One region of the Phreatobacter aquaticus genome, then DNA from elsewhere that is predicted to be linked to it. Evidence: predicted binding sites of a transcription regulator. Region 1 holds the regulator's gene; each other region holds the start of a gene.

Region 1 (2,198 bases):
CCTCGCCGGCATAGAAACGTCGCGGCGCGGGTTTATTGGGGCAGGCTTTCCCCGCCCGTCAGGAGATCTCGATGAACGAGCATATCGTCAGCGCCTTTGAGAACGAATTGAGGGGCTTGTCGCAGCGCGTCGCCGAAATGGGCGGCCTCGTCGAGAAGCAGATCGTCGGCGCGATCGACAGCCTGATCCGGGCCGATGTGCCGCTCGCCGAGGAAGTTCGCCGCGCCGATCCCGCCATCGATGCCATGCAGCGCGAGATCGAAGAGACCGGCATCCTGATCATCGCGCGCCGCCAGCCAATGGCGGTGGATCTGCGCGAGGTCGTCGGTGCCCTGCGCATTGCCGCCGATCTCGAGCGGGTCGGCGATCTCGCCAAGAGCGTCGCCAAACGCGCCATCGCCATCAATGGCCAGGTGTCGCTGCCCAAGGTGACCGGCGGGTTCGACGCCATGGCCCGCCTGGCACTGGAGCGCGTGAAGCGCGTGCTCGATGCCTATGCCCATCGCGATGTGGCCGCCGCCCTTGAGGTCTGGAAGGCCGATGGCGACATCGACGCGCTGTACAATTCGCTGTTCCGCGAACTGCTGACCTACATGCTTGAGGATCCGCGCAATATCGGCTCCTGCACGCACCTCCTGTTCTGCGCCAAGAACCTGGAGCGGATCGGCGACCACGCCACCAATATCGCCGAGACGATCCACTACATCGTCACCGGCACCGCGCTCGCCGAGGAGCGCCCCAAGCTCGACACGACGATCTTCGGCGCGGGCAACTGACGCGCCGGCCGGAGCGACAAGGGAAGAGATGTCATGACGGCACGCATCATGGTGGTGGAAGACGAAGAGGCCATCACCGTCCTCCTGCGCTACAATCTGGAAGCCGAAGGCTACCGGGTGGAGGTGGTCGGGCGCGGTGACGAGGCTGAGGTGCGGCTGCGCGAGGCGGTGCCCGATCTCATGCTGCTCGACTGGATGCTGCCGGGCCTGTCAGGCATCGAACTCTGCCGCCGCCTGCGTCTGCGGGCCGAGACCGAGCGTCTTCCAGTGATCATGCTGACTGCGCGCGGCGAGGAGGGCGAGCGCGTGCGCGGGCTTGCCACCGGCGCCGACGACTACATCGTCAAGCCGTTCTCCGTGCCGGAGCTGCTGGCCCGCGTCAGGGCGCTGCTCCGCCGCGCCAAGCCGGAACATCTGTCCAGCCTGTTGAAATCCGGCGATATCGAACTCGACCGCGAGACGCGCCGGGTGCATCGCGCCGGGCGCGAGATCAATCTCGGGCCGACCGAGTTCCGCCTGCTCGAGTTCCTGATGCAGTCGCCCGGCCGCGTCTATACCCGCGAGCAGCTGCTCGACGGCGTCTGGGGCCGCGACGTCTATATCGACGAGCGGACGGTGGACGTTCACATCGGCCGGTTGCGCAAGGCGATCCGCCGTGGGCGCGAGCCTGATCCGATCCGCACCGTGCGTGGCTCCGGCTATGCGTTCAACGAACGGTTCGCGGGAACGGTTGCGGCCTGAGGCTCACGCCTCCAGGCTCTCCTTCAGCATTTCCAGCTCCAGCCAGCGGTCTTCGGCCGCCTGCAATTCGCCCTGCGCCTTGGTCAGCGCAGCCGAGGCCTTGTCGAAGGCCGGGCGGTCGCGGGTGAACAGGGCGGGATCGGCGAGGATCGCCTGCAGTTTGGCGATGTCGCGGCCAAGCGCTTCCATGCGGCCCGGCAGGCTGTCGAGATCGTGCTTCTCACGGAAGGTGAGCTTGCGCTTGCCGGCATCTGCCGAAGCCGCTGGAGCCGAAGCAGCGGCCGGTGCCGCCGCCTTGGCGGCCGCTTCCACCTTACGGGCCTGAACACCCGCGCCGCGCTGCGCCACCATGTCGGAGTAGCCGCCGGCATATTCGACCCAGTGGCCCTCGCCCTCGCTGACCAGCACGGAGGTGCAGACCCGGTCGAGGAAGTCGCGGTCATGGGAGACCAGGATCACGGTGCCGGGGAAATCGGTCAGCATTTCCTGCAGGAGATCGAGCGTCTCGAGATCGAGATCATTGGTCGGCTCGTCGAGCACCAGAACATTGGCGGGGCTAGCGAGGCCGCGCGCCAGCAGGAGCCTGCCGCGCTCGCCGCCGGAGAGAACGCCGACCGGCGTGCCCTTCTGCTCGGGCGTGAACAGGAAGTCCTTCATGTAGCCGATCACATGGCGGTTCTC
Region 2 (2,198 bases), 260 kb from region 1:
CCAGCGAGGCTCCCGCCTTGGTGCCGCGTGCCAGCGCCTCAAGCTGCCCCTTGTAGGCCGTTTCGAAGGCCAGAGCTTCCTGCTCGGCATTGTCGATGTCGTGCTGGACGGCAGGCGCATCTGTTGCTGGATAGAGATGGGTCAGATCCCATTCCGGCAACGAACCCAGGTTGTCATCATCAGCGCCGGTTACAGCCTTCGAGGCCTGGCCGTTGAACGTCCGACGCATGATGGAGCTCCGTCAGCAAATGCTTGGGAAGCCGGTATGATTGGAACTGTCGTCGCGATCAATGCAGCGGATGGGAGAGGGCAAAGGAAGCCTGCCACCCGTTGCGCGAGGGCAACGCCTTCGCGTCAGCCGGCAGCACGGGCACTGCTGATCTCGGCTGCAGCCTCCTTGCGGAACCGGACGAGGGTGTAGACCCCGAGCGGGGCTACCCGCCGCCGCTCAATCACCTGAATGCCGCCATGGTCACGTGACCAGGCTTCCAGGCGGGCGAACGGAAATTCCGGCCGGAGGCCAAATGTATGGGCATGTTTGGAGAACCACCGCTCGATTGCCGCCGCCACGCCGCGCTCGGAATAGAGATGATTGACCAGGATGATCTCGCCGCCAGGCCTCAGCACGCGGGCACATTCGTCGAGAACGCGTTCGGGGCGCTCGACCAGGGTGATGACGAACTGGGCGACAACGCAGTCGAACGTCGCATCGGAAAATTCAAGATCGTGGGCGTCCATGACGCGGACGTCCCGGACGAAAGGATAGCTTCCGCTTGCCATACGCTCGCGAGCCCTGGCGATCATCGGTTCGGAAAGATCGATGCCGGTGATCTCGGTGGTCGCATCGTAGTCGGAGAAGGAAAGCCCCGTCCCGACGCCGACCTCGAGGATACGGCCACCGACCTGGCGAGCTGCCTGCGCCGCCGCGCGCCGCCCCTTCTCGAAGACCGGTCCGCAGACCGCATCATAGATCGGCGCCCAGCGGGCATAGGCTCGCTCCATGGTCTCGCGGTCGAGATCGCCGGCCATGGCAGGCTCCTTGCTAATCGGATGGCGCCGGCCAGGCACCGATCGTGCGACAAAGTGCCGGGCGCTTGCGCCGGCCCAGGCCGGTTATCATTGGCGTGCGACAGATACACGACAGCAACACTTGCTGGCCTCCACCGATCCGGGTGTCACAAAAGCGCAAAGGGAATCTGATGTTGCTCCGCCGCAGAGCCAGGATGACCGATACAGCCATGACGACCGGAACCGGACCGATGTCCGAGAAGCGCTACAGGGCCCTGTTCATTTCCGACGTGCACCTTGGCGCGCGCGGCAGCCAGGCCAATCTCCTGATCGACTTTCTGCGCCATAATGACGCCGACGTGATCTACCTCGTCGGCGACATCATTGATGGCTGGCAATTGCGCCGTGGCTGGTACTGGCCGCAGCACCACAATGATCTCGTGCAAAAGATCCTGCGCAAGGTTCGCAAGGGGACCCAGGTCATCTATCTGCCTGGCAATCACGACGAGTTCCTGCGTGATTATTTCGGGACCCATCTCGGTGGCATCGAGGTGATGGATCAGACGATCCATACAGCCGCCGACGGCAAGCGCTTCCTCGTGATCCACGGTGACAGTTTTGACGTCGTGGTGATGCACGCCCGCTGGCTGGCGCATCTTGGCGACTGGGCCTACGACGCCACGCTCTATCTCAATCGCTGGGTCAATCTGGTCCGCCGCAAACTGGGACTGACCTATTGGTCGCTGTCGGCATGGGCCAAGTTCAAGGTCAAGAAGGCTGTCAATTTCATCGGTGCCTTCGAGGAGGCGCTGTCCACGGAAGCCCGCCGTCAAAAGGTTGACGGGGTGATCTGTGGTCATATCCACCACGCTTCCATTCATGACATGCACGGCGTCGCCTACATGAATTGTGGTGACTGGGTAGAGAGCTGCACAGCGCTCGTGGAAAACTATGATGGCCGGTTCGAAATTCTGCGCTGGACCGCGGTCAAGTCGACGGAAGACGAGGCTGCCGCGCCCGCCACCGTCCCGCTGCCTGACCGGATAACGGTTGACGCCTGATGCGGCTCGCGATCGCAACAGACGCCTGGTCTCCCCAGATCAACGGTGTCGTGCGAACGCTGACCGAGACCGCAGCCGTGTTGCCTCTGCTTGGGATCGAACCAAGCTTCGTTACGCCAGAGGGCCTGC
Region 3 (2,198 bases), 1.6 Mb from region 1:
GCCTCCATCTCCTCGGCCCAGACATCGCGCATCTGCACCATGTTGCCGAGCCGCAGGCCACGGGAATTTTCCGTCGGCGGCTTGTTGGTGAGCTCCAGGATCGGGGTCTCGAGATAGGGATTGGCGCGATAGAAGCCCGAAGCCTTCACCTGCTCATAGGCTGCCGTCGTGATCGGCAGATAGCCGGAATCGGTGTGCAGCTTGGCCTGCCGCTCGACACTCGACAGGAACGTCAGGAAGCGGGCGACACCGCGGTATTCGGCCGCCGACTTGCCACCCATGACCCAGAGCGAGGCGCCGCCCAGGGTCGAGTTCTGCGGAGCACCGGCCACATCGGGATAATAGGGCATCGGAGCATTGGCCCACTCGAACTTCGCATTGGCGCGGACGTTGCCGTAGAAGCCAGAGGAGGTCAGCATGATCGGGCATTCACCCGAGGTGAAACGGCCTTCGCCCGTGTTGGTGCGGCCGGAATAGCTGAACGTGTTGTCACGCTGCAGTTCGACCAGGTTCTGCAGGTGGCGCACGTGCAGCGGCGAGTTGAACCTGAGCTCGGTATCGAAGCCATCAATGCCATTGGCACGACTGGCCAGCGGCACATTGTGCCAGACCGAGAACTGCTCGAGATTCAGCCAGGTGATCCAGGCCGACGAGAAACCGCACTTGTCGAAGCCAGCGGCGCGCAGGCGCTTGGCGGCCTCGAAGAGGTCGGGCCATGTCTTCGGCGGCTGGTCCGGATTGAGGCCGGCCCGGCGGAACGCGTCCTTGTTGTACCACATCACCGAGGACGACGAATTGAACGGGAACGACAGCATCTCGCCGCGCGAGGTGGAGTAGTAGCCGGCAACGGCAGGCAGATAGGCCTTCGGGTCGAACGGCTCATTGGCCTCGGCCATCAGCTGATAGACCGGCTTGATGGCGCCGCGGGCGGCCATCATGGTCGCGGTGCCGACCTCGAAGACCTGCAGAATGTGGGGCGCGTTGTTGGCGCGGAACGCGGCGATGCCGGCGTTCATCGTGTCGGGATAGGAGCCCTTGTAGGTCGGAACCACGCGGAACTCGCGCTGCGAGGCGTTGAATTCCTCTGCCAGCTTGACGACGACGTCGTTGTTGGCACCGGTCATCGCGTGCCACCACTGGATCTCGGTCTGCGCGGCGGCCGGGACGGCACTCAGGGTCATGGCAGCCACGGCTGCGATGACAATTCGGCGGTCAAACATCGAAAAACCTCCCAATGGACGCCAGAAGCGTCAATGCGGCTGGCGGTTATACCCGCGCCGTTCTTGGGTCCGCCAGATGACGGACGGATGACACTTTAATGAAGGTTGAGTGACAGGGTAAGGGGGCATCCGCCGCCTTGAAGATCCGCGCCCGTAGAACGCTCAGACCCTGTGATAGGGATGTCCCGACAGGATGGTCACCGCGCGATAGATCTGCTCGAGCGCCATCACACGGACCAGCTGGTGGGGCCAGGTCATCGCGCCGAACGAGATGACGAGATCGGCCTTGTCGCGGATCGTGGCATCGAGGCCATCCGGACCACCAATGACGAGGGTGGTCGCGTCTTCCCCGCTGTCTTTCCACTGACCAAGCCTGGCCGCGAAGGCGTCGCTGGCGATCGCCTTGCCGCGCTCGTCCAGCGCAACAATCCGGCCAGCGGCAACCTTCAGGATGCCGGCAGCCTCATCGGCCTTGCGCTGGGCACTGTCGGCTGAGCGGCTTTCGTCGAGAACGACAACATCGACCGAGCGGAAGCCGAGGGACTTGCCGGCCTTGGCCGCCCGATCCTGATAGCGGTCGGCAAGCTCTGTCTCGGGGCCGGACTTCATCCGCCCCACTGCGACCAGAAGCAGGCGCACGGCCGGTCAGCCGGCCAGACGATCGTCCGGACGGGCGGCGGTCCACATCTTCTCGAGATTGTAGAACAGCCGCACTTCGGGGCGGAAGATATGGACGATCACGTCGCCCGCATCGACCAGCACCCAGTCGCAGGCTGGCACGCCTTCAACGCGCACCTGCGAGAGGCCGGCTTCCTTCAGCGCCTGCACGACATAATCGGCCAGGGCGCCGACATGGCGATGCGAACGGCCGGAGGAGACCACCATCGCATCAGCGATGGACGTCTTGCCCTTCAGGTCGATTGTTTGCACTTCCTCGGCCTTGTTATCATCAAGGATGTCGAGGACGATTTTGAGGAC
Region 4 (2,198 bases), 540 kb from region 1:
GGATCAGGATGGACCGCCACGCTGGTGTCTTTGTTCGGATAGGGCAGCGATGACAGGAAATGCTGCATGCAGGCGAGCCGCGCCCGCTTCTTGTCGTCCGACTTGATGATCGTCCAGGGCGCATCGGCGGTGTCCGTGTAGAAGAACATCGCCTCCTTGGCCTCGGTATAGGCGTCCCACTTGTCGAGCGAGGCCCGGTCGATCGGCGACAGCTTCCACTGCTTGAGGGGATCGGTCTCGCGCGCCTCGAAGCGCTGGCGCTGCTCGTCGCGCGACACCGAGAACCAGTATTTGAACAGCCGGATGCCCGAGCGTGTCAGCATCTGCTCGAACTCGGGGCACTGACGCATGAACTCGAGATAGTCGGTGGGTGAGCAGAAGCCCATGACCCGCTCGACGCCGGCCCGGTTGTACCAGGAGCGGTCGAACAGGGCGAGCTCACCGGCCGCCGGCAGATGGGCGATATAGCGCTGGAAATACCATTGCGTGCGCTCACGTTCATTCGGCTTGGCGAGAGCCACGACGCGCGCGGTGCGCGGATTCATGTGCTCCATGTAGCGCTTGATCGTGCCGCCCTTGCCCGCGGCATCGCGGCCCTCGAACAGCACGACGATCCGCTCGCCGCTCTCCTCGATCCAGCGCTGCGCCTTGAGCAATTCGCGCTGCAGCTCGACCATGTGCGCCTCGTAAGGCTTGGTCTGCATGCGGGTCGCGTAAGGATATTCGCCGCTCTCGAACAGGCGGCGGATCACCGCTGGATCGCGCTTCATCTGCGCGAGATCGGAACGGGTGCGCGCCGGTTTGCGCGCCGGCTCGGAGGATCCGACCGCACCGGCTGCCGCCGTGATCGCGCCGACCCCCTCCAGCGGCTCGACCGGGTCTGCGACTGGCCCTGCCAAAGCGGCCTGCGGCACCGGCGATGCCGGAGCGCTGGTGGTCTCGCGGGGAGTCGTCTTGCCGTTGCGCGCCGAGGTGGGTCGTGTGCCGGTCATTCTGCCGCTGTCTCCTGCTGAACCCACCCAGAATGATGATTGCGTGACGCTGCGCCATGCTCTGGATCAATTGACGACCGGCCGATATGTCTTTTTATTTGCGTATCTTCAGATATATTGAATTAATCAACAGGAGGCTCTCATGGCCAATGTCGGCAGCACTGATCGCATCATCCGCATCGTCGTCGGTATCATTCTCATCGCGGTGGCCTTGGTGCCCGCTCTCGCCGCCCTGCTGGCCGGGCTCGGCAAGTGGATCTGGGTCCTGCCGGTGGTGGGCGCCGTGATGATCGCCACCGCCTTCATGCGGTTCTGCCCGGCCTATACGCTGCTTGGCATCAACACCTGCGGCACGAAATAGCGTCCCGCAAACAATCGAGGGTGCGGCGACCGGACCTGTCGCCGTACCCCTTCCGTTCCCACGATTCGGTCGCCATATTCGGCCGATGTCGAAAGCACCCAGATCCCCCGCGCCGAAATCCAAGGCTCCCCGCTCCAAGGCCTCCAAGCCGGAGCTGAAGCCGCTTGGGCCGGCGCTGGCCGATCTGCTGAATCCCGCGATCAACCGCGGCACGGCCGGCCTCGGCTCGGGCACCGGCCCGTCCGCCGGCTTCTCTGAAGCCCCGCAGGCCGCCTTCAAGGCGGAAGCGACGCTCGCCGACAAGGCGCTGGCCCATCGCCTCGGCATCAATGTCGAGCAGGCCCAGGCCCTCGACATCGAGAGCGAGATCGGCACGTCCGGCGTCACCGCCACGGTCAAGGCGCTGGAGCGGCTGATCCAGGAGGGCCGGCCCGAGGTCAACGGCCAGGTCTGGCTGCCGCACAAGCCGGCCCGCCCCGACAAGTGGGAGGGCGGCAAGCATTTCGAGCTGGTGTCGGAATATTCCCCGGCCGGCGACCAGCCCACCGCCATTGCCGAGCTCGTCACCGGCATCAAGGCCGGCGAGCGCGACCAGGTGCTGCTCGGCGTCACCGGCTCGGGCAAGACCTTCACCGCCGCCCAGATCATCAACGAGACCCAGCGCCCGGCGCTCGTGCTTGCCCCCAACAAGACGCTGGCGGCCCAGCTCTATGGCGAGTTCAAGAGCTTCTTCCCGAACAATGCGGTGGAATATTTCGTCTCCTACTACGACTATTACCAGCCGGAGGCCTACGTTCCGCGCTCGGACACCTATATCGAGAAGGAATCCTCGATCAACGAGCAGA

The links. Region 1 encodes PhoB, which activates phosphate uptake and scavenging genes when phosphate is short. Its sites were predicted from a motif close to TGTCATNNANCTGTCAT; they were not measured.
Region 2: a site for PhoB is predicted at 1,127-1,143, ahead of E8L99_RS22710 (UDP-2,3-diacylglucosamine diphosphatase). Genes of this name have one in related genera too.
Region 3: a site for PhoB is predicted at 1,297-1,313, ahead of ugpB (sn-glycerol-3-phosphate ABC transporter substrate-binding protein UgpB). Genes of this name have one in related genera too.
Region 4: a site for PhoB is predicted at 1,025-1,041, ahead of ppk2 (polyphosphate kinase 2). Genes of this name have one in related genera too.

What each region holds. Positions count from the first base shown of each region.
Region 1 covers NZ_CP039865.1:51,733-53,930, forward strand. The annotation lists gene phoU (phosphate signaling complex protein PhoU) at 72-776, shown strand; gene phoB (phosphate regulon transcriptional regulator PhoB) at 810-1,517, shown strand; gene E8L99_RS00260 (ABC-F family ATP-binding cassette domain-containing protein) at 1,521-2,198, opposite strand, start outside.
Region 2 covers NZ_CP039865.1:4,767,067-4,769,264, reverse strand. The annotation lists gene E8L99_RS22720 (M3 family oligoendopeptidase) at 1-229, opposite strand, end outside; gene E8L99_RS22715 (class I SAM-dependent methyltransferase) at 355-1,029, opposite strand; gene E8L99_RS22710 (UDP-2,3-diacylglucosamine diphosphatase) at 1,224-2,069, shown strand; gene E8L99_RS22705 (glycosyltransferase family 4 protein) at 2,069-2,198, shown strand, end outside.
Region 3 covers NZ_CP039865.1:1,648,993-1,651,190, reverse strand. The annotation lists gene ugpB (sn-glycerol-3-phosphate ABC transporter substrate-binding protein UgpB) at 1-1,220, opposite strand, end outside; gene rlmH (23S rRNA (pseudouridine(1915)-N(3))-methyltransferase RlmH) at 1,383-1,859, opposite strand; gene rsfS (ribosome silencing factor) at 1,866-2,198, opposite strand, start outside.
Region 4 covers NZ_CP039865.1:586,819-589,016, reverse strand. The annotation lists gene ppk2 (polyphosphate kinase 2) at 1-992, opposite strand, end outside; gene E8L99_RS02625 (YgaP family membrane protein) at 1,135-1,353, shown strand; gene uvrB (excinuclease ABC subunit UvrB) at 1,439-2,198, shown strand, end outside.